Regions from separate parts of the Streptomyces sp. NPDC045956 genome, predicted to be linked through region 1. Evidence: riboswitches for the same ligand, from Rfam matches in the RefSeq annotation. Region 1 holds a riboswitch; the other holds the start of a gene.
What was found. A riboswitch is a leader RNA that binds a small molecule or an ion and turns the genes downstream of it on or off. The one in region 1 is predicted to bind glycine.
Positions count from the first base shown of each region.

Region 2: it holds a riboswitch for glycine, as region 1 does, so the genes downstream of both, gcvP (aminomethyl-transferring glycine dehydrogenase) here and gcvT (glycine cleavage system aminomethyltransferase GcvT) in region 1, are expected to answer to the same signal.

Region 1 covers NZ_JBWKKZ010000013.1:228,194-239,936, forward strand. The annotation lists gene AC07FV_RS30160 (ABC transporter permease) at 1-16, opposite strand, end outside; gene AC07FV_RS30165 (enhanced serine sensitivity protein SseB C-terminal domain-containing protein) at 332-1,129, opposite strand; gene AC07FV_RS30170 (enhanced serine sensitivity protein SseB) at 1,255-2,058, opposite strand; gene AC07FV_RS30175 (AAA family ATPase) at 2,134-2,802, opposite strand; glycine riboswitch at 2,982-3,076, shown strand; glycine riboswitch at 3,077-3,193, shown strand; gene gcvT (glycine cleavage system aminomethyltransferase GcvT) at 3,233-4,366, shown strand; gene gcvH (glycine cleavage system protein GcvH) at 4,498-4,875, shown strand; gene glyA (serine hydroxymethyltransferase) at 4,891-6,168, shown strand; gene AC07FV_RS30195 (L-serine ammonia-lyase) at 6,263-7,630, shown strand; gene AC07FV_RS30200 (MFS transporter) at 7,753-9,162, shown strand; gene AC07FV_RS30205 (glycoside hydrolase family 25 protein) at 9,291-9,848, shown strand; gene AC07FV_RS30210 (endonuclease domain-containing protein) at 9,853-10,590, opposite strand; gene AC07FV_RS30215 (EF-hand domain-containing protein) at 10,759-10,971, opposite strand; gene AC07FV_RS30220 (N-acetyltransferase family protein) at 11,112-11,743, shown strand, end outside.
Region 2 covers NZ_JBWKKZ010000004.1:7,639-19,381, forward strand. The annotation lists gene AC07FV_RS12130 (bifunctional nuclease family protein) at 1-327, shown strand, start outside; gene AC07FV_RS12135 (MerR family transcriptional regulator) at 521-1,204, shown strand; gene AC07FV_RS12140 (DNA polymerase IV) at 1,256-2,716, shown strand; gene AC07FV_RS12145 (PRC-barrel domain-containing protein) at 2,742-3,125, opposite strand; glycine riboswitch at 3,264-3,359, shown strand; gene gcvP (aminomethyl-transferring glycine dehydrogenase) at 3,537-6,422, shown strand; gene AC07FV_RS12155 (TOBE domain-containing protein) at 6,488-6,907, opposite strand; gene AC07FV_RS12160 (ABC transporter ATP-binding protein) at 6,935-8,029, opposite strand; gene AC07FV_RS12165 (ABC transporter permease) at 8,026-8,913, opposite strand; gene modA (molybdate ABC transporter substrate-binding protein) at 8,910-9,749, opposite strand; gene AC07FV_RS12175 (TOBE domain-containing protein) at 9,947-10,342, opposite strand; gene AC07FV_RS12180 (DUF5999 family protein) at 10,582-10,785, opposite strand; gene AC07FV_RS12185 (hypothetical protein) at 11,058-11,642, opposite strand.

The DNA of each region.
Region 1 (11,743 bases):
GCAATGGTGCCGTCATCTGGCAGGGACCCCTCTCAACCGGCGGTAGCCGGCCCGCACTTGCCGCTGTAGCGGCGTGATCAGTCCGTCGTACACAGGGGCGAACAATCACCCCCTGTTGCGGGAGTCTTCAACGCTTTGGCGATCTGTAGCCAGACTTGGCGGGGAATGGATGCGTAACCGTGATGCTGTTTGAGGTGTTCCGTTATCCGGACACTGGGTAACGGGGTCCGGACGCGGACGAGTTGGGACATCCGGGACACGGGGGTTTCTTACGCCCTCGTCTACGCGCGAAGATGTCCGCCCACCGCCGGGACGGCGGCCCCCGCGACGGTCAGTACCCGCCCCCGGCCGGAGGGTACCCGTAGCCCCCCGCCGGAGCCTGGGCGGGGGCCGCCGCGTGGGCTTCGCGGTCGTAGAAGGGGCGGGCGTTGGCACGCAGCCACATAGCGACCGGGTCGTGGAGGTCGGTCATCGCCACCGTCGACACCGGCAGCCCCTCCGGCACCGCGCCGACGGACTGCTGCATCATGGCGCGCACCGCGTCCACGGCGGGCGGCGAGGTGTCGTACACGTCGAGGCCGATCGCGAGGTACGGCGCCCCGAGGGCCGGCTGCACCCAGGCGCGGCGCAGGGCGCGGACCGCCGGGGTGCGGTGGGCGTTCTGCGCGAGCAGCGCGTAGAACTGCGGAACCTCGATGGCCGGTTCGGACAGGCGCAGCGGCCCGGCGGGCTGGCGGTCCAGGCCGGAGGCGATGCGGCGCAGGTCGAGCCACGGGATGCCGACGCCGCCGCCCCGGGCGTGCGGGTTCAGCCAGAGGCCGTAGTGGTCCGGATAGAGGGCGCGGGCCACTTCGAGCCCGTCGACCACCTCGTACGACCGGTTCCAGCCGCTGGCCGACAGCTCCTGGGCGGAGGTGACACAGGGCGCGTAGCCGAAGCCCTCGACCTCCATGTTCCCGTACTGCGCGTCCGGGGAGCCGGCCTGGCCGTGCCAGAGGAGCATCCACACCTGGCCGGAGGTGGGAGTGGCGAGCGCGCGCAGCAGGGCCTCGTAGGCGTCGTAGCGCCCGGGCGTCACCTGGCGCAGCATGTGCTCGACCTGTCCGGTCGTGGTGCCGCTGGCGCTCACGCGTATCGCCCCTTCGAGAAGTTCCCCGGTTGTGGCACCAGCTTAAGGCTCCGCCGGGCAGGGGTCCCCTGCGCTCGGGGTGCTGTGCCCGTTCCCGGGGCGGGCTCCTCGTCGCGGGCCGCTCCCTACAGGTCCCGGTCGTAGAACGGGCGGACGTGCGCGCGCATCCAGTCGCAGACCGGGTCCTGGACCGCCTCCAGGAGGACCAGGTTGACCTGCGTCTTCAGGGGGGCCGTGGCGAGGGCGCGGCCCAGGGCGTCCAGGGGCAGGGCGCGGGCGTCGCCCTCCCAGTGGGTCAGCTCGACGCCGACGAACATGACCGGGTCGGCGGTCTCGACGGCGGCCAGGCAGCGGCGGGCGGTGCGCACGACGCCGATGGCGGCGAACTCCGCGGAGGCCGCCGCGAGGAAGTCCACCGGGTCGTCCTGCCAGTCCGGCTCGAAGAGGCGGACCCGGCCGCCGGACGCGGGCCCGTCGAGCGGGGTGCGGCCGGCCCGGCACAGCTCGGCCACGGCCTGGGGCGGCAGCGGGATGCCGACCACACCGTCCGGGTTCACGGCGATGCCGATCTGCGGAGGCAGGCCGCGGGCGAACTCCGCGGCGGGGGCGACGGTGTACGCCATCTGCGCGCCGGCCACCTGGCGCAGTTGCTCCTCGGAGCTGAAGACCGGCACGTAGGCCTGGCCCTCGATCTCCAGCGAGGGCAGGTCGAGGGGGCCACTGTCCGGTCCGCCTCCGTTCGGCAGGGGTATCCACAGGAAGCTGCGGCCGAGGACCTCCACGATCCGGCCGCCGGCGCCCGGCACGCCGAGGGAGGCGGACAGCACCTCCTCCAGCTCGTTGCCGGGCCACCCGCCGTGCGGGTGGGGGTGCGCCTGGGCCGGGAAGCCGGCGGAGAAGTCCGCCGGGAGGCCCCCTGGGATGTCCATCTGCCTACCGCCTGCCTGGTACCGCTGCTGTGGCTGAAAAGGCTAACCCGTTCGGTACGGAGGGCCTACGGGGTGTCACCCCGTGAAGGCGATCCGGCGGAGCGCGCCCGCGGCCTCCCGGTCCAGGAGGATCGCCGAGGTGCAGCCGACGGGCAGGGTGCCCTCGGTGACCGCGCGCAGCAGCCGGGCGTTGGCCGCGCGGTGCCGCAGGAACGCGTACCGCGAGACGCCCCGGCCGCGCTCGCGCTGGCCGGCCAGCGCCTCGTCGGCGCCGACGTCGATCAGCAGTAGGTGCAGGGTGCCCTCGCGGCGCCGCGCCTCGCGGGCCAGCCAGGCGCGCACCCAGGCCTGGGTGCCGCAGTCGTGCACGACCACGCCCTCGCCGGAGCGCAGGGCGCGGCGCAGTCCGGCGTAGTGGGAGAGGCGGACGAGGGGGCGGTAGAGCGCGTACGGCAGGAAACGGGGCATGCGGCGGTCCCAGCGGTCGCGGGTGTCCTGGGAGTCGATGCGCGGGCCGCGCACGGTGCGCTGCATCAGCGTGGACTTCCCGCTGCCGGGCAGGCCGGTGATCACCACCAGGTCCCGGGGTCCGAAGAGCAGGGCGTGCGGGCTGTGGCCGCCGCGGTCCCGCAGGTCGCGGACGACGGGTGCGGGCAGTTCGGCGCACTTCTCCGGGGCCGGGGCGGCGGGCTGCTCGGGCAGCGCCAGACCCGTGGTGGTGGCGTACGCCGTGGTCCTGTTCACCGTGATCGTCCTCCCCTGGGGCGGTTCACGAAGTCCCCTCCCCGTCGAGTGTAAAGAGAAGGTAATGCGCAGGTCTCGCGTTTTCGTTCGCTTACTGCCACAAGCCGGTTACAGATCACGGTCTGCCACGGATCGGCCGGGCGTGCAATGATGGCGGCGCCAACTGCATACCGGCCGTTTGAATCCGCGCGGGAGAGTCCCCGGCCGTCGCCGGGGCGCCGAAGGAGCAAGTCCCTCCCTTGAATCTCTCAGGCACCGTTACCGCGCGGGCGAGGCACATCTGAAAAGCGGGCCGCCGCGCGCCGGCTGCCCCACCCAAGGTGCAAGTCCTGACCGCCGCGCTCCGGTGGTCATGGCGAACCTCTCAGGTTCCGATGACAGATGGGGAGGATCGACCTCGCCCCGTCCTGTCCTGGGAGACGACCGACCGATGAGCAGCACCGAACTCCGCCGTACCGCGCTCGACGCCACGCACCGGGCGCTGGGCGCGACGATGACCGACTTCGCCGGCTGGGACATGCCCCTGCGCTACGGCTCCGAGCGCGACGAGCACCTCGCGGTGCGCACCCGCGCGGGCCTCTTCGACCTCTCGCACATGGGCGAGATCACGGTCACCGGGCCGGCCGCCGCCGACCTGCTGGACTTCGCGCTGGTCGGCAACATCGGCAGCGTGAAGCCGGGCCGCGCCCGCTACACCATGATCTGCCGCGAGGACGGCGGCATCCTGGACGACCTGATCGTCTACCGGCTGGGCGACGCCGAGGCCGCTTCCTCGCACTACATGGTGGTCGCCAACGCCTCCAACGCCCAGGTCGTGCTCGACGCGCTGACCGAGCGGGCGGCCGGCTTCGACGCCGAGGTCCGCGACGACCGTGACGCGTACGCGCTGCTCGCCGTCCAGGGCCCCGAGTCCCCGGCCATCCTGAAGAGCCTCACCGACGCCGACCTGGACGGCCTGAAGTACTACGCCGGCCTGCCCGGCACCGTGGCCGGCGTCCCGGCCCTCATCGCGCGCACCGGCTACACCGGCGAGGACGGCTTCGAGCTGTTCGTGAAGCCGGAGCACGCCCCCGGGCTGTGGCAGGCGCTGACCGAGGCGGGCGCGGGCGCCGGACTGGCCCCCTGCGGCCTGTCGTGCCGGGACACGCTCCGCCTGGAGGCCGGCATGCCGCTGTACGGGCACGAGCTGACGACGGCGCTGACGCCCTTCGACGCCGGGCTCGGCCGGGTGGTGAAGTTCGAGAAGGAGGGCGACTTCGTGGGCCGCGCGGCGCTCACCGAGGCCGCTGCCCTGGCGGAGCGGAAGCCGCCCCGCGTCCTGGTCGGCCTGGTCGCCGAGGGCCGCCGCGTCCCGCGCGCCGGGTACCGGGTCGTCGCCGGCGGCGAGGTGGTCGGCGAGGTCACCTCCGGCGCCCCCTCGCCGACGCTGGGCAAGCCGATCGCCATGGCGTACGTCGACCCGGCGCACGCGGCTCCGGGGACGCCGGGTGTCGGCGTGGACATCCGGGGCAGCCACGAGCCGTACGAGGTCGTGGCGCTGCCGTTCTACAAGCGGCAGAAGTAGACACTGGGCGGCGGGGCCCGGGGCTCCGCACGCGCCCGCTGCCCGCTCTCGACGCCCACCAGCGGTTTCAGCATCCCCCCTCGCATCACCCCCTTCAGCAGCACTCCCCCGCGTACAGGAGAATTCAGGCCATGAGCAACCCCCAGCAGCTGCGCTACAGCAAGGAGCACGAGTGGCTGTCGGGCGCCGAGGACGGCGCCTCGACGGTCGGCATCACGGAGCACGCGGCCAACGCGCTCGGTGACGTGGTCTTCGTCCAGCTCCCCGAGGTCGGCGACTCCGTCACCGCGGGCGAGACCTGCGGCGAACTGGAGTCCACCAAGTCGGTCTCCGACCTGTACTCCCCCGTCTCCGGTGAGGTCACCGAGGTCAACGAGGACGTCGTCAACGACCCGTCCCTGGTGAACTCGGCCCCCTTCGAGGGCGGCTGGCTCTTCAAGGTGCGGATCACGGACGAGCCGGTCGACCTGCTCTCCGCCGACGAGTACACCGCCTTCACCGCCGGCTGAGGAGTCACGGACCGCATGTCGCTTCTGAACACACCCCTGCACGAGCTCGACCCGGACGTCGCCGCCGCCGTCGACGCCGAGCTGGAACGCCAGCAGTCCACCCTGGAGATGATCGCCTCGGAGAACTTCGCTCCGGTCGCGGTCATGGAGGCCCAGGGCTCGGTCCTCACCAACAAGTACGCCGAGGGCTACCCCGGCCGCCGCTACTACGGCGGCTGCGAGCACGTCGATGTCGTCGAGCAGATCGCGATCGACCGGGTCAAGGCGCTCTTCGGCGCGGAGCACGCCAACGTGCAGCCGCACTCGGGCGCCCAGGCCAACGCGGCCGCGATGTTCGCGCTGCTCAAGCCCGGCGACACGATCATGGGTCTCAACCTCGCCCACGGCGGGCACCTGACCCACGGCATGAAGATCAACTTCTCCGGCAAGCTCTACGACGTCGTGCCCTACCACGTCGGCGACGACGGCCAGGTCGACATGGCCGAGGTGGAGCGCCTCGCCAAGGAGCACCAGCCGAAGCTGATCGTGGCCGGCTGGTCGGCCTACCCCCGGCAGCTGGACTTCGCCGCGTTCCGCAAGGTCGCGGACGAGGTCGGCGCGTACCTGATGGTCGACATGGCGCACTTCGCCGGTCTGGTCGCGGCGGGCCTGCACCCGAACCCGGTCCCGCACGCCCACGTCGTGACCACCACCACCCACAAGACGCTGGGCGGCCCGCGCGGCGGTGTGATCCTCTCCACGGCCGAACTGGCCAAGAAGATCAACTCCGCCGTCTTCCCCGGTCAGCAGGGTGGCCCGCTGGAGCACGTGGTGGCCGCCAAGGCCGTCGCCTTCAAGGTCGCCGCGAGCGAGGACTTCAAGGAGCGCCAGCGTCGTACGCTGGAAGGCGCCCGCATCCTGGCCGAGCGCCTGGTGAAGGACGACGCGAAGGCGGCGGGCGTGTCGGTCCTGACCGGCGGCACGGACGTCCACCTGGTCCTCGTCGACCTGCGCGACTCCGAGCTGGACGGGCAGCAGGCCGAGGACCGCCTCCACGAGGTCGGCATCACGGTCAACCGCAACGCCGTCCCGAACGACCCGCGTCCCCCGATGGTGACCTCCGGTCTGCGCATCGGTACGCCGGCCCTGGCGACCCGCGGCTTCACCGCCGAGGACTTCGCCGAGGTCGCGGACGTGATCGCCGAGGCGCTGAAGGCACCCTCTCCCTTCGGGGCCGCCGACGCCGAAGCCCTCAAGGCCCGGGTGAAGACCCTGGCCGACAAGCACCCGCTGTACCCCGGTCTGAACAAGTAGACACCGCGCATCCGGGGCGCCGGGCCCGCCACAAGCAGGCCCGGCGCCCCACCCCGCACCGCCCTCTGCACCACCCCCGTTCTGAGGAGTCCCCGTGGCCATCTCGGTCTTCGACCTGTTCTCGATCGGCATCGGTCCGTCGAGCTCGCACACGGTCGGCCCGATGCGCGCGGCCCGCATGTTCGCCCGCCGACTGCGCGGCGAGGAGCTGCTGGGCTCCGTCGCCTCGGTCCGCGCCGAGCTGTACGGCTCGCTCGGCGCCACCGGCCACGGCCACGGCACCCCCAAGGCCGTGCTGCTCGGCCTGGAGGGCGAATCCCCGCGCACGGTGGACGTCGAGACGGCCGACGACCGCGTGGAGACGATCAGGTCCTCGGGCCGCCTGAGCCTCCTGGGCGAGCACGAGATCGCCTTCTCCTACGACGACGACATGGTCCTGCACCGCCGCAAGGCGCTCCCCTACCACGCCAACGGCATGACGCTGTGGGCGTACGACGCGCAGGGCGCCGAGGTGCTGACCAAGACCTACTACTCGGTCGGCGGCGGCTTCGTCGTCGACGAGGACGCGGTGGGCGCCGACCGCATCGTGCTCGACGACACCGTGCTGAAGTACCCCTTCCGCACCGGCGACGAGCTGCTGCGGCTGGCCCGTGAGACGGGCCTGTCCATCTCCGCCCTGATGCTGGAGAACGAGCGGGCCTGGCGCGACGAGGACGAGATCCGCGAGGGCCTGCTGGAGATCTGGCGCGTCATGCAGGCCTGCGTGGAGCGCGGCATGTCCCGCGAGGGCATACTCCCCGGCGGCCTCAAGGTCCGCCGCCGCGCCGCCAACACCGCGCGCAAGCTCCGCTCCGAGGGCGACCCGCTGGCCCTGTCGATGGAGTGGATCACGCTCTACGCCATGGCCGTGAACGAGGAGAACGCGGCCGGCGGCCGGGTCGTCACCGCCCCCACCAACGGCGCGGCCGGCATCATCCCGGCGGTCCTGCACTACTACATGAACTTCGTCCCCGGCGCCGACGAGGACGGCGTGGTCCGCTTCCTCCTCGCGGCCGGCGCGATCGGCATGCTCTTCAAGGAGAACGCCTCCATCTCCGGCGCCGAGGTCGGCTGCCAGGGCGAGGTCGGCTCCGCCTGCTCCATGGCGGCCGGCGCGCTCGCCGAGGTGCTGGGCGGCAGCCCCGAGCAGGTGGAGAACGCGGCGGAGATCGGCATGGAGCACAACCTCGGTCTCACCTGCGACCCGGTCGGCGGCCTGGTCCAGATCCCGTGCATCGAGCGCAACGGCATGGCCGCGGTGAAGGCCGTCACGGCCGCGCGGATGGCGATGCGCGGCGACGGCTCCCACAAGGTGTCCCTCGACAAGGTCATCAAGACCATGAAGGACACCGGCGCCGACATGTCGGTGAAGTACAAGGAGACGGCGCGGGGCGGGCTGGCGGTCAACATCATCGAGTGCTGAGCGGCGCCGGGCACGCGGAGGGGCACACTCGCGCGTCTCACATCGTGACATGGGACAACTGAAAAATGAGACGCCTGAGATCGTGGCGGGGCCAGCACCTTTCGCACGTGAAAGACCGAGACATGCCCGCACCAGCCTCAGGACCGTCCCCGGCGCCCGTCAATCCGCGCTCCCGCGTCCTCGTCGCCAGCCTCATGGGCACGACGATCGAGTTCTACGACTTCTACATCTACGCGACCGCGGCCGTACTGGTCTTCCCGAAGCTCTTCTTCCCGAGCAGCGACCCGACCACCGCCCTGCTCTCCTCCTTCGCGGTCTTCGGCGCCGCGATGGTGGCCCGCCCGATCGGGGCCGTCGTCTTCGGCCACCTCGGCGACCGGCTCGGCCGCAAGAAGACGCTGGTGGTCTCGCTCCTCACCATGGGCATCGCCACGTTCCTGATCGGCGTCCTGCCCACCTACGCCCAGGCCGGCTGGGTCGCCACCGCGCTGCTGGTGCTGATGCGGATCGCGCAGGGCTTCGCGCTCGGCGGTGAGTGGAGCGGCGCGGCCCTGGTCGCCACCGAGAACGCCCCCCGCGGCAAGCGCGCCCTGTACGGGACCTTCCCGCAGCTGGGCGCCCCGCTCGGCTTCATCATCGGCAACGGCCTGTTCCTGATCATCGGGGCGCTGCTGCCCTCCACGGCCGGCGCCGACCCCACCCAGCCCTCCGACGCCTTCGTCGAGTGGGGCTGGCGCATCCCGTTCCTGTTCTCGGCCGTGATGGTCGCGATCGGCCTGTGGGTGCGCTCGCGCCTGGTCGAGTCGGCGGTCTTCGCCAAGACCCAGGAGGCCGGCCGGGTGCGCAAGCTGCCGCTGGCCACCGTGGTGCAGGGCCACTGGAAGCAGCTGGTCCTGGGCACCTTCATCATGCTGGCGACGTACGTGCTCTTCTACCTGATGACCACGTTCTCGCTGAGCTACGGGCGGGCCGCCGAGGACGCCGCCGTGCCCGGTCTGGGGTACGGCTACACGACCTTCGTCCTGATGATGATCTTCGGGGTGCTGTTCTTCGCCGCGTTCACGCTCGTCTCCGGCCCGCTGGCCGACAAGTACGGCCGCCGTTCCACCCTGATCTGGATCACCGCGGCGATCGTGGTCTTCGGGCTGGTCTGGGTGCCGCTGATCGGCCTGGGCACGCTCGGCGTGGTGCTCTGGCTGGTGCTCGGCTTCACGCTGATGGGCATGACCTTCGGCCCGATGGGCGCGCTGCTGCCCGAGCTGTTCCCCACCAGCGTGCGCTACACCGGCTCCGGCATCTCGTACAACGTCAGCTCGATCCTCGGGGCGGCCGTCGCCCCGTTCATCGCGGTGGCGCTGTGGGAGGCCGGTGACGGCTCGCCGTGGCTCGTCGGTGTCTACCTCTCGGCGATGGCGGTGCTGACGCTGGTCGCGCTGCTCCTCTCCAAGGAGACCAAGGACGTCTCCCTGGACGACGGCGAGGCGGCCCCCGCCGACGCCGACCGGGCCGCGGTCGCCTCCTCCGCCCCCTGATACGACCGGCGTTCACCCCTCCCGTACGCCGAGCGTCCTCACGCCCGGCGTACGGCCGCCGATCCCGGGCATAACAACAACCTCCGTCCACAAGGCACTTCAGCCTCACAGGCTACGAGGGAGTTCTCATGCTGCGCGGCATCGACGTGAGCGCGTACCAGTCCTCCACCTACGGCACGGACGGCCTCTCCTTCGTCTTCGTCAAGGCGACGGAGGGCCGTTCGTACGTCAACCCCAAGCTCGCCGCCCAGACGGAACGGGCCCGCGACGCCGGACTCGTCGTCGGCTTCTACCACTTCCTGTGGCCGGGCAACCTCACCGCACAGGCCGAGTACTTCGTCTCCAAGGCCCCCGACCGGCCCGGCGACATCCTCGCCGTCGACTGGGAGACGACGGGCGACGGCACCCACGCGAGCAACGCGGAGAAGGACAGCTTCATCCGCAAGGTGAAGGCGCTGCGGCCGGACAACCGGGTGATCTTGTATGCAAACAGGCACTTCTGGCTCAACGTCGACACCACCTCGTACGCCGGCGACGGTCTCTGGATCGCCGACTACGTGGCGGCCGGCAAGCCCCGCATCCAGGCCACCTGGCGCTTCCACCAGTACACCGACGACCCGGTCGACACGAACGTGGCGGACTTCGCGAGCAAGGCGGCGCTGAGGAAGTGGGCTGACGACGCTTGATCGACTACGCCACTAAGGGCGGAGCATGTTCCGCCCGCATCTGGTGCGCCGGGGGATTCGACAGATACCTGTTCAGCAGCTCGAAGGTCCTGAGATCCGCGGGCAGGGCTTCATACCAGCCCAAGCCGTACAGGTTGCAGCGAGTGCACAGCAAACCGCGTACGCAGGACCCGCAGCTTCGTCTTCCCGGACAGCACGCGTGGTCGTGGTCGATATGCATGGCTGGCTGATTCGACTCTGCCGCCCCGCAGATTGCGCACATGCCTCGTTGGTGCTGAAGCAGGTGGCCGAGGAACTCCTCGGTGACGTTGTAATGCCCCAGGCGGACCCGCTCCGCATTGCACGGCTTGCAATACGGTCTCGGAACGCCCGAGGCGTTGAGTGTCGAGTACGCCGACACCGGTTTGTGCTCATGGCATTGGAGACACTCGATGGCGCCGAGTTGGACCATGTCACGAACGGCGCCGTTGTACCTCTTCTTCTTCAGTGGCGCAAGCTGCTGCCCTTGCTGCTGCTGTTGGTAGTGCCCTGTACACAGTCCCCTGGCCGACACCGCTCTGCCGCACTCGCGAAACGCACAACTGCGGCCTTCCGCCGACGCTCGGGCAGGGTTGATGGGTGCGAGACAGCCGCGCCTTCGGAATTGCGCGTAGTGCGTCCTGCACAGCCCTTGCACCAACGGGTACCGGTCGGAGGACCGCTGACAGGTCCACCCATCCCCTCCGGCACGACATCGCTTCATCGATTCCCCCAACGCCCCGAGTCGTACTGGTCTTTCATCGGAACAACGAGGGAGGTGAACATGCGTAACGCCATCGTGCAGACGAGCGATGCGCTCGGTCAAGCACGCCGGGACATGCCGCAGGGGCGCCCTCCGGGTGACCGGAGGGCGCCCCTGTGCACGGCGTCGTCACTTGTTCAGGTGGGCCCGGAACTCGTCGAACGACAGCAGCTTGTCCCCGTCGAGGTCGCGGCCGGCGATGATGGCCTCGGCCACCGACTCGGTGACGTTCCAGTCGCCGCCCTGGGCGAGCGCGGTCTTGAACTCGGCCGCGGTGATGAAGCCGTCACCGTCCGTGTCGATCCGGTCGAACTGCTTGCGTGCTTCCTCGATGTCCGCCACCGATCCGCCCCTCATTCCGTGCTCCGCCCGTACGCTGGTCACCCCAGCGGACGCGTCTGACGCAGGTCAGATTAGCTGCCCCCGCACGCCCGCCACGCGGCGACCACCCCCGCGGGGGGGCGAGACACGAGGAGCACGGTGTGACGGGGAGCCTGCGCGGCATTCTGGGCGCGGCGGCGCGGGGCGTCTTCCCGGCGGCCGACGGCACCACCACCGTGGTCCCCCAGCACGGCGCCCGGGACGCGGGCGTGATCGCCTTCACGGCGCACTCGGTGGTCTTCACGGACGAGGACCCGGGGTGGGTGCGCAACACGCTGGACGGGCTCGGCTGCGATCCCCTCGCCGCGACGATGAACGCCCGGTTCCTGACCGCCTTCGCGGAGCGCACGGGACGGACGACGGACACGATCGACGTGCTGCTGACCGGCGCTCCGCTGCCGGGCGTGCCGGGCACCGCGCTGACGGAGGTCGCCGATCCCGGGCATCCCCGGGTGGTGTCCGCCCGCAGGCGGCGCGACGAGGTGCGGGTGTGGGCGGCGGACGGCGGGGTGCTGGTGCTGGGCCGGGGGGTCGCCGGGCGGCTGGAGGTCGCCGTGGAGGTGGCGGAGGGGGCCCGGCACCGGGGGCTGGGGCGGCGCCTGGTGACGGCGGCGCGGCAGTTGGCGGCGGGTGAGCCGGTGTGGGCGCAGGTGTCGGCGGGGAACGCCCGCAGCCTGCGGGCGTTCCAGGCGGCGGGCTACGCGCCGGTGGGGTCGGAGGCGCTGTTCCTGCG
Region 2 (11,743 bases), on a different contig from region 1:
ATGTCCCCCGCGCGGCCGCTGACCCACGACCTGTTCAAGGACGTGCTGGAAGCGGTCGGCCAGGAGCTCACGGAAGTGCGCATCACCGACCTCCGGGACGGGGTCTTCTACGCCGAGCTGGTCTTCGCCAGCGGTGTCGAGGTCAGTGCCAGGCCGTCCGACGCCATAGCGCTCGCGCTGCGCACCGGAACGCCGATCTACGGCAGCGACGCGGTGCTCGACGACGCGGGCATCGCCATCCCGGACGAGCAGGAGGACGAGGTCGAGAAGTTCCGCGAGTTCCTCGACCAGATCTCCCCGGAGGACTTCGGGACCAGCAACCAGTGAGCCGGGCGAGGCGGAGGTGGTGCGCGGTGTCACGCGGCCCCTTCCAGGCACATTCGGCTAGCCTTTCCCCGTGCCGGGGCACGCGAAACCACTCTCAGGGTGATTATCACTCGGCGTGCCGAGTGTGGCGATCGTTGACGCACCCTTGGTGACTGCCTACCTTCGAGGAGGCAGGTCAAGGACGGAGGTCGGCGTGAGAATCAGCGGCGACGGTACGGCTGGGGGTGGCCCCGGGCACAGCCTCGGGGAGAGTGGACCGTACCCTCCCCCGGGCTCTCGGCTCCGAGCGAGCGGGAGGTATCCCCAGCAGGGTGGCGCGGCCGACCCGGCTCCGCAGCGGCCGGCCGCCGTGCCGAGCAGCGGAGGGACGACGGCCATGGCGTCCGAGCAGATCGGCTACCGCGGGCCGACGGCCTGCGCGGCCGCCGGGATCACCTACCGGCAGCTCGACTACTGGGCCCGCACGGGGCTCGTCGAGCCCAGTGTGCGGCCCGCGCACGGTTCCGGGACACAGCGCCTGTACAGCTTCCGCGACGTCGTCGTGCTGAAGATCGTCAAGCGCTTCCTCGACACCGGGGTGTCCCTGCAGAACATCCGCACCGCGGTCCAGCACCTCAGGGAGCGCGGCTTCCAGGACCTGGAGCGGATGACGCTGATGAGCGACGGCGCCACGGTCCACGAGTGCACGTCCCCCGACGAGGTGCACGCCCTGCTCCAGGGCGGCCAGGGCATCTTCGGGATCGCCGTGGGAGTGGTGTGGCGGGACGTCGAGAGCGCGCTGTCGCAGCTGCACGGGGAGCGCGTGGACACGGGGGAGACCCTGGTCGGGCACAATCCGGCGGACGAGCTGGCGCGGCGGCGCAACCGGGCGGTCTGACCGGGCCGCCGCCGCGAGGCGATGTCAGTGGCGTAGGGCAGCATCGGAGATGTGAGAACCGCGCCCACCATCCTGCACCTCGACATGGACGCCTTCTTCGCCTCGGTGGAGCAGGCGTCCAAGCCGAGCCTGCGCGGGAAGGCCGTGATCGTGGGCGGCCTCGGGCCGCGCGGGGTGGTCGCCACCTGCTCGTACGAGGCGCGGGTCTTCGGCGTGCACTCGGCGATGCCCATGGGCCAGGCCCGGCGGCTGGCGCCCCACGCCGCGTACCTCGTGCCGCGTTTCGAGCTGTACCGGTCGATCAGTGAGCAGGTGATGCGGCTGCTGCGGGCCCTGTCGCCCCTCGTGGAGCCGCTGAGCCTGGACGAGGCGTTCGTGGACCTGGAGGCCGGCGGGACGGCCTGGGACGCGGCGTCGGCGCGGCTGGCCGGTGCCCGGCTGCGCACGGACATCCGCACCTTCACCGGCCTGACCGGATCGGTGGGACTCGCGGCGTCCAAGATGCTCGCCAAGATCGCCTCGGAGGAGGCCAAGCCCGACGGCCTGGTCCTGATCCGGCCGGGCACGGAGCGGGCCATGCTGGAGCCGATGTCCGTGCGGACGCTGCCCGGGGTGGGGCCGGCGACCGGCGACCACCTGCGGCGCGCCGGGATCACCACGGTCGGCGAGCTGGCGGAGGCGGGCGAGGACGAGCTGGTGCGGCTGCTGGGCAAGGCGCACGGGCACGCCCTGTACGCCATGGCCCTGGCCCGCGACGACCGGCCCGTCGTGTCGGAGCGGGAGACGAAGTCGGTGTCGGTCGAGGACACCTACGACGTGGACATCCACGACCGGGTGCGGGTCGGGGTGGAGGTGGGACGGCTGGCGGAGCGGTGTGTGCGGCGGCTTCGCGGGTCCGGGCTGTCGGGACGGACGATCGTGCTGAAGGTGCGCAGGTACGACTTCTCGACGCTGACGCGCTCCGATACCCTGCGCGGGCCCACGGACGATCCGGCGGTCGTGCGCGAGGCTGCGGCCCGGCTGCTGGACTCGGTGGACACCACGGGCGGTGTACGGCTGCTGGGGGTGGGCGTCAGCGGGCTGGCCGACTACACACAGGAGGACCTGTTCGCGCAGGCGGCCGGGGACCGGTCCGGGGAACTCGCCGAGGAGCCCGAGCCCGCCGAGAAGCGGCACGCACCGGCGCACGCCGAGCGCCGGTGGCCCTCGGGACACGACGTGCGGCACGCGGAGTACGGGCACGGATGGGTGCAGGGCAGTGGGCTGGGGAGGGTCACCGTGCGGTTCGAGACGCCGTACTCGGGGACCGGGAGGGTACGGACCTTCCCGGTGGACGACCCGGATCTGGCACCGGCGGATCCGCTGCCGCTGGTCCCGGCCGGGCCTGCCGGGCCTGCCGGTCCTGCCGGGCCGCGAAGACGGGGGGACGCGGAGGCCGCGCCCGCGGATTCGGCTCCGGAGGCCGGGGCGGGTGGCGGTTCGTCGGACCGTGAGCGTCCGGCTCCCGGCTAGCGGCGGGTTCCGGGGGGCGGGACGGTCAGCTCTCTTCCTTGCCCTGACCGGCCAGTTTGCCGAAGTCGCGGTCGGGGAGCGGGGCGGGCGCGGGCGCGGCCACGTCCAGACCGTAGTGGTGGTAGAGCTGAAGTTCCTGCTCCGGGGAGAGGTGGCGGCCGACGCCGAAGTCGGGGGCTTCCTTGATCAGCGTCCGCTCGAAGGGCACCCGCAGGGTGCCTTCGACCAGTTCGCTCGGCTCCAGGGGCACGAAGGCGTCCCTGCTGAACAGGCCGGTGCGTATGGCCGCCCACTCCGGGACGCCGGTCGCGTCGTCGAGGTAGACCTCGTCGACGGTGCCGATCCGGCTGCCGTTGCGGTCGAACGCCTTGCGGCCGATCAGGTTCCGCGGGTCGATGTCAGTACGCACGGGGCCCTCCACTTGGTCGCACTGGGATCGCACACCAGCCGCCGAATCATCCGTAAGTACCACAAAAGGGCACAAAGGCTGGGACGGCCACTCGAAGGTCCGTGCGGTGAGCACGCTGGTACGCTGGCAAATGGCTGCTGACCCCGTGCGGGAGAGTCCTCCGGACACCTCCGGAGGCGCCGAAGGAGCAAATCCTCCCCGGAATCTCTCAGGCTCACGTACCGCATGGACGAGGTCACTCTGGAAAGCAGAGCGGGTGTCGACGGCTTCCGCTCTCACCGACGGTGAAAGCCGGGTGGAGCCCTCGGGCCGTCCCGGTGAAGCTCTCAGGTCAGATGACAGAGGGGGAGGCCGTTCGGGTACCCGCGCCGTGGTGCCCCTCGAAGGTCGTCAGACCAGGAGGCCTCCGCAATGACCGCCCCTCGCATTTCGCTCTCCGAGCTCGAACAGGCCGCGCCGTTCGAGCAGCGCCACATCGGCCCCGACGACGAGGCCCGGGCCAAGATGCTCGCGCAGGTCGGCTACGGCTCGCTCGACGAGCTGACGGCCGCCGCGGTGCCGGATGTGATCAAGAACGCCGACGCGCTGGACCTGCCGGGCGCGCGCTCCGAGGCCGAGGTGCTGGCCGAACTGCGTTCGCTCGCCGACCGCAACCAGGTCCTCGACTCCATGATCGGCCTCGGTTACTACGGCACCTTCACGCCGCCGGTCATCCTGCGCAACGTCATGGAGAACCCGGCCTGGTACACGGCGTACACCCCGTACCAGCCGGAGATCAGCCAGGGCCGCCTGGAGGCGCTGCTCAACTTCCAGACGACGGTCGCCGAGCTGACCGGCCTGCCCACCTCCGGCGCCTCGCTGCTGGACGAGGGCACCGCCGCCGCCGAGGCGATGGCGCTGTCCCGGCGCATGGGCAAGAACAAGAAGGGCCTCTTCCTCGTCGACGCCGACGCGCTGCCGCAGACCATCGCGGTGATCCGCACCCGCGCCGAACCGACCGGTGTCGAGGTCGTCGTCGCCGACCTGAGCGAGGGCATCCCGGCCGAGGTCGCCGAGCGGGAGATCAACGGCGTCCTGGTCCAGTACCCCGGCGCCTCCGGTGCCGTCCGCGACATCAAGCCGGTCATCGACCGGGCGCACGAACTCGGCGCGCTCGTCACCGTCGCCGCCGACCTGCTCGCCCTCACCCTGCTGACGTCGCCCGGTGAGCTGGGCGCGGACATCGCCGTCGGCACCACCCAGCGCTTCGGCGTGCCGATGGGCTTCGGCGGTCCGCACGCCGGCTACATGGCGGTGCACGAGAAGTTCGCGCGCAGCCTGCCCGGCCGCCTGGTCGGCGTCTCGGTGGACGCCGACGGCAACAGGGCCTACCGCCTCGCCCTGCAGACCCGCGAGCAGCACATCCGCCGGGAGAAGGCCACCAGCAACATCTGCACCGCGCAGGTGCTGCTCGCCGTCATGGCCGGCATGTACGCCGTCTACCACGGCCCCGACGGGCTGCGGGCCATCGCCCGGCGCACCCACCGGTACGCCACGCTCATCGCGGCGGGCCTCGCGGCCGGCGGCGTCGAGATCGTGCACGGCGCCTACTTCGACACGGTCACCGCGCGGGTGCCCGGCCGCGCCGCCGAGGTCGTCCACGCCGCCCGCGAGAACGGCATCAACCTGCGTCTCGTCGACGCCGACCACGTGTCGTTCGCCTGCGACGAGACGACCACGCGCGCCCAGGTCGGCGGCGTGTGGAACGCCTTCGGCGTCGAAGGTGACATCGAGTCGCTGGACGCGGCGACCGGGGAGGCACTGCCCGACGCGCTGCTGCGCACGGACGACTTCCTGACCCACCCCGTCTTCCACCAGCACCGCTCCGAGACGGCGATGCTGCGCTACCTGCGCCGCCTCGCCGACCGGGACTACGCCCTGGACCGCGGCATGATCCCGCTGGGCTCGTGCACCATGAAGCTCAACGCGACCACCGAGATGGAGCCGGTCACCTGGTCCGAGTTCGGCGCGCTGCACCCCTTCGCGCCCACCGAGCAGGCGCAGGGCTACCTGACCCTCATCCGTGAGCTGGAGGAGCGGCTGGCCGAGGTCACCGGCTACGACAAGGTCTCGCTCCAGCCCAACGCCGGGTCGCAGGGCGAGTTCGCCGGTCTGCTGGCCGTACGCGGCTACCACCGGGCCAACGGCGACGACCAGCGCACCGTCTGCCTCATCCCGTCCTCCGCGCACGGCACCAACGCGGCCAGCGCGGTCATGGCCGGCATGAAGGTCGTGGTCGTGAAGACCGCCGAGGACGGCGAGATCGACGTCGAGGACCTGCGCGCCAAGATCGAGCAGCACCGCGACCAGCTGGCCGTGCTCATGATCACGTACCCCTCGACGCACGGTGTGTTCGAGGAGCACGTGGCCGACATCTGCGCCCAGGTGCACGAGGCCGGCGGTCAGGTCTACGTGGACGGCGCCAACCTCAACGCCCTGGTCGGCGTCGCCAAGCCGGGCCACTTCGGCGGCGACGTCTCGCACCTGAACCTGCACAAGACCTTCTGCATCCCGCACGGCGGCGGCGGTCCCGGCGTCGGCCCCGTGGCCGTGCGGTCGCACCTGGCGCCGTACCTGCCCAACCACCCGCTCCAGCCGGCGGCCGGTCCGCAGACGGGCGTCGGCCCGATCTCGGCGGCGCCGTGGGGCTCGGCCGGCATCCTGCCGATCTCGTGGTCGTACGTCCGCCTGATGGGCGGCGAGGGGCTCAAGCGCGCCACGCAGGTGGCCGTGCTGTCCGCCAACTACATCGCCAAGCGCCTGGAGCCGCACTTCCCGGTGCTGTACACCGGCCCCGGCGGGCTGGTCGCGCACGAGTGCATCATCGACCTGCGTCCGCTGACCAAGGCGACCGGTGTCAGCGTCGACGACGTGGCCAAGCGGCTGATCGACTACGGCTTCCACGCGCCGACGATGTCCTTCCCGGTGGCCGGGACGCTCATGATCGAGCCGACCGAGTCCGAGGACCTCGCCGAGCTGGACCGGTTCTGCGAGGCCATGATCGCCATCCGGGCGGAGATCGAGAAGGTCGGCTCCGGCACCTGGTCCGCGGACGACAACCCGCTGCGGGGTGCGCCGCACACCGCCGCCGCGCTGGGCGGCGACTGGGACCACGCGTACACGCGCGAGGAGGCCGTCTTCCCGGCCGGGGTGTCCGCCGCCGACAAGTACTGGCCGCCGGTGCGCCGCATCGACCAGGCATTCGGCGACCGGAACCTGGTCTGCTCCTGCCCGCCGCTGGACGCCTACGAGGACTGAGCCAGAGCCGTGCCGGGAGGCCCCGTCCGGCCCCGTAGGGGGTTCGGGCGGGGCCTCCCGGCGTGTCAGGCGGTGGCCAGGGACACCTCGGTCGACTTGACCAGCGCGACGACGGGAGTGCCGACGGACAGCGACAGGTCGTCGGCGGCCTCCCTGGTGATGGCGGCGGTCAGTTCGGCGCCCTCGACGGCCACCCGGACCGAGGCCATCGCCTCGCCGGCGGTGAGGGCGGTGACCGTCCCGGGCAGCCGGTTGCGGATGGACAGGCCGTCGACGCTGCCGGTGGCCAGGGCGACCTCCGTCGACTTCACCAGGGCGCGGACGGCGGACCCGGCGGCGAGGGAGAGGTCGTCGGCGGCGTCGCGGGTGATCGCCGCGGTGAGGTCCTGACCGCCGGAGAGGCGGACCCGGACCGTCGCCATGGCCTCGCCCGGCGTGACGGCCGTGACGGTGCCGGTGAGTTGGTTGCGGATGCTCAGGCTCATGCGGGCCAACGTAGCCCGGCGACGCCCTTACGCCGGGTATGCGTGCGTCTGCGTCGCCTTGACCGCCGCCCACACCGGTGCCCCCGGGTGGAGGCCCAGCTCGGCCGCGGCGACCGTGGTGACGTCCGCGGTGAGCGCCAGCTCCCCGGTGAGGTCCACGCGGATCCGGTCGCCGTGCGTCTCCAGGCCGGCGACCTCGCACGGCCACAGATTGCGGGCGCTGGAGCCGGTGGGGCGCTCCGCGTACAGGGTCACGGCGCCGGGCGGGAACGCCACGAAGACGGGACCGGTGAGGTCCTCGGTGGTGGTGACGGCGGGGCCGGCGTCGAACCGCACGGTGTGGCCGTCGGCGGTTCCGCGGTAGAGGTTCAGGCCGACGAGGCGAGCGATGTAGTCCGTCCGCGGGCGGCGGGCGATGTCCGCGGGACCGCCTTCCTGGACGACCTTGCCGTCCTCGACGACGACCAGGCGGTCGGCCAGCACCATGGCGTCCAGCGGGTCGTGCGTGACCAGCACGGCGACGGCCTCGAACTCGGCCAGGTGACGGCGGAGCTGGGCCCGCACCTCCAGCCGGGTCCGGGCGTCCAGCGCCGCGAGGGGCTCGTCCAACAGCAGCAACCGGGGGTTGGTGGCCAGGGCGCGGGCGAGCGCGACGCGCTGGGCCTGGCCCCCGGAGAGACGACGGGGCTTGGCGCCCGCCTGGCCGGCCAGGCCCATCCGCTCCAGCCACTCGGCGGCCCGCGCCCGCGCCTCCGCCTTGCTCGCGCCCCGGCAGCGCGGCCCGAAGGCGACGTTGTCGAGGGCGGTGAGGTGCGGGAAGAGCAGGTAGTCCTGGAAGACCACGCCGACCGGGCGGGACTCGGGTGGCGTGCCGTCGAGCCGGGCGCCGTCGAGGTGCAGTCGGCCGCCCGTGAGCGGTTCCAGGCCGGCGAGGGCGCGCAGGGCGGTGCTCTTCCCGGCGCCGTTGGGGCCGAGCAGGGCGACGACGTCGCCGGGTGCGGCGGTGAGCGCGACGTCCAGGCGGAACGTGCCGCGGTCCACCACGAGCCGGGCGTCGAGGCCGCCGCGGGACGCCTGCCCACCGGTGGGTTCCATGGCGGCCCGTTCCTCGGTGTCGGTCATGCCGTCCTCATCCAGCGGTCCCTGAGGCCCGCGAGTACGGCGATGGAGACGGCCAGCAGCACCAGACTGAGAGCGATGGCCGCCGCCGGGTCGTTCTGGAGCGCGAGGTAGACCGCGAGCGGCATGGTCTGGGTCCGGCCCGGGAAGTTGCCGGCGAACGTGATCGTCGCCCCGAACTCGCCCAGCGCCCGCGCCCACGCCAGGACGGCGCCCGCCGCGATGCCCGGCGCGATAAACGGCAGCGTGACCCGGCGGAAGGCGGTGAACCGGGAGGCGCCCAGCGTCGCGGCGGCCTCCTCGTAGCGGGGGTCGGCGGCGCGCAGGGTCCCCTCGACGCTGATGACCAGGAACGGCAGGGCCACGAAGGTCTCCGCGAGGACGACGCCCGTCGTCGTGAAGGGCAGGGTGATCCCGAACCACGCGTCCAGCCACTGCCCGATGACGCCGTTGCGCCCGAACGCCAGCAGGAGCGCCACGCCGCCCACCACCGGGGGCAGCACGAGGGGGAGCGTCACCAGCGCCCGGACGAGGCCGCGGCCGGGGAAGTCGGTGCGCGCCAGCACCCAGGCCAGGGGCACGCCGACGACCAGGCTCAGCGCGGTCGCCGACGTGGCGCACAGCAGCGACAGGCGCAGCGCCTGCCACACCTCGGGGCTGGTCAACTGGTCGGGCAGGCTGCGCCACGGTGCCCGCACCAGCAGGGCGATCAGGGGCAGCAGCAGGAACGCCAGGCCGACGAGGGCGGGCAGCAGCAGGGGCACCGGTACCGTGCGGGTCCGCCCGCGCCGCCGAGGGCGTCCAGGGCCGCCCTCGACGGTGTCGGACGCCGTGCCGTCGCTCCCGAAGGGCTCGGCCGGAGCGGACCGGGGCGCGTGCTTCGTCACGGGGTGCGGAACCCGGCCCCGGTCAGCACCCGCTGCCCCTCGGCGGACTTCACCAGCTCGATGAAGGCCTTCGCCGCGGCGGCGTTGGGAGCGTCCTCGAGGAGGGCGATCGGGTAGTCGTTGACGGCCCGGGCCGCTTCCGGGAAGGGCACCCCGGTCACCTTGCCGGCGGCCGCCTTCACATCGGTCTTGTAGACGAGGGCGGCGTCGGCCTCCTTCAGCTCGATCTTGGTCAGCGCGGACTTGACGTCCTGCTCGTAGGAGACAGGCGTGAGGTCGAGACCGGCCGCATCCAGGGCTTTTCGCGCCGCGGCGCCGCACGGCACGGCCTCGTCGCACAGCACGACCTTGAGCCCGGAGGCGGTGAGGTCCTTCAGGGAGGAGATGCCGTCGGGGTTCCCGGGCAGGGTGGCGATCTCCAGCTCGTTGCGCACGAAGGTGGACGGGGCCGCGGCCGTGGCGCCGGCGTCGGTGACGGTGGCCATCGTCTTCGGGCTGGCCGAGGCGAACACGTCCGCCGGGGCACCGCTGGTGATGCTGGCGGCGAGGGTGTCGCTGCCGGCGAAGTTGAAGGTGACCTCGGTGCCGGGGTGCCGCTCCTCGAACGTGTCGCCGAGCGCGGTGAAGCTCTCCTTCAGCGAGGCGGCGGCGAAGACGGTGACCCGGCCGGACACCGGCGCGGCGGAGGACGACGCGGAACCGGCCGAGTCCGAGGCCGGGTCCGAGCCGGAGGACGACGAGCAGGCGCTCAGGGCCAGCAGCAGGGCAGTCCCCGCACCGCTCACCCGCAGGGTCCGGTGGGCACGGCGGTTCCTGCGCACGGAACGGGTCGTCACGGGGCCACTCCCTCGGTCTGCTGACGCAGGAGTACGACGGGACGGGGTGGTGGCCGGGTCGCGCCGGGCTCCTCTTTGCGCCGATCATACTTCCGCATCTGCCAGGCAGAAGTCTCTTGTCGTATCGCATGAGCGAGGCGGAGAGCGTTTGAGGCTCGCATGTGCGTTGATACGACGCGACCGGCGCGGAGGGTGTGTCAGGTTCTGTCGATATGGACGTTCGTCGACTTCACGCGGGCCGTGGCCTCCATGCCGACCTCCAGACCGAGTTCCTCCACCGCCTCCCGGGTCAGCAGGGAGACCAGCCGGTGCGGGCCGGCCTGGATCTCGACCTGGGCGGCCACGTCCCCGAGCTTGATCGCGGTGACGATGCCGGGAAAGGCGTTGCGGACCGAGGTGTACGAGGTCTCGTCGCCGGTGTCGCCCGAGCGGGCGAGATCCACCGAGAACGCGGCCAGGTCCCGGCCGTCGACGAGGCGCCGGCCGGCCTCGTCGCGGTGGGTGGTGATCCGGCCCGCGTCGGCCCAGCGTCGGGCGGTGTCGGGGCTGACGCCGAGCAGCCGCGCTGCCTGACCGATCGTGTAGGACTGCATGCCGGTCACGATAGGCCGCCCGCGGGGGGCGACGGGTGCGGGGGCGGCGGGGCCGGCTGGTCGGGCGACCGGCATGCCGCCGGGTCCGGGCCCGGCGTGCCGGGTTCACCGCGACCGCACGGGGCGCCACGCGCTGTGACCGGACCCGGACACGCGTGGGGGCCGGCCCGCGGACAGGTCCGCGGGCCGGCCCCGGGAAGTGCGCCGGGCGGAGCGGTGCCACACCGCCCGGCTGTCGCTCAGGCGGCGGTCATCAGGCCCGCGCCGACAGGGCGGTGCGGGGCGATGACCTGGCCGTCCGGCAGGAGCTCACCGGTGTCCTCGAACAGGACGACGCCGTTGCACAGCAGGCTCCAACCCTGCTCCGGGTGGTGCGCCGCGAGGCGGGCGGATTCCCGGTCGGCGGAGTCGGCTGAGGGGCACGGTGGCTGGTGCTGACACATGAGTGGGGTCTCTCGGTCTGTGATGTCGGGTGAGTGCGCTGTCTTGTCTGTCCCGCGGCGTGAAGCGTCGTTCATGGCCGCCCCCCGTTGTCCAAGTCGGTCCGAACCCAGTGTTGCCCTACGGGCCTCGATCCGCAGGGATTTCGCTGCACCGCTTCTCACAGGTTCATGACGCGTCACCCGCGCGGACGGTTCATCCCAACTGCACTGTCACTTCGGATGGTTCGGCATGGCCGGATGAGGCTAGTCCGCGCGGGTGGGTGAGAGGCGGGTCAGGCGGGGGAGCCCAGCAGCCGGGTCGGCGTCACCCGGTGCGTGAGGACCGGCAGCAGATCGGCGACCCGGTGCGGGCGGTGGGCCGCGATGCCGGGCGGCGCAGGCGCCAGCGGGACCAGCAGGTCGTTGGCCGCGGGGTGGCCGGCGGCGGCGTCGGCGGTGCGGTCGCCGTGCAGCCAGAGCGTGAGCATGTACAGCCCCGGGACGGACAGCAGGCGCGGCTGGTGGGACTGGGGCACCGACTCGGCCTGGCGCAGCGCGAGCTCCGTCGAGGCGACGTAGGGACCCTCGAAGAAGTGCGAGAACGCCCAGCCGTCCGGGGTCAGCATGGTCTCGGCCGCCGCCACGGCGCGGTCGCCGCAGCGGATGAGGAACCGCCATCCGGTCAGCCGCGTGACCGCCACGCCCTCCGCCGTGATGTGGTCCAGGACGTGGACGGGCAGCGGAAGTTCGGGAGTGACGGGTCCCTGGGCGCCGAGCAGGGAGGGGGTTCGGGCCTCGCGCACCGCGGTGGGGGAGGAGAGAGCGGTGAGAACGGAGCGCAGGGCGGGCGCGGGGGCCGGGAAGACATGCAGGGGCATGATGGGTCGCCTCTCATTCGAAGGCACGGTGGCGCGAGGGCGGAACGGGGCGGACGACGCTGTCGGCTCACGAGGGCTGAGAGGCAGGGGCCGGCGTCCGG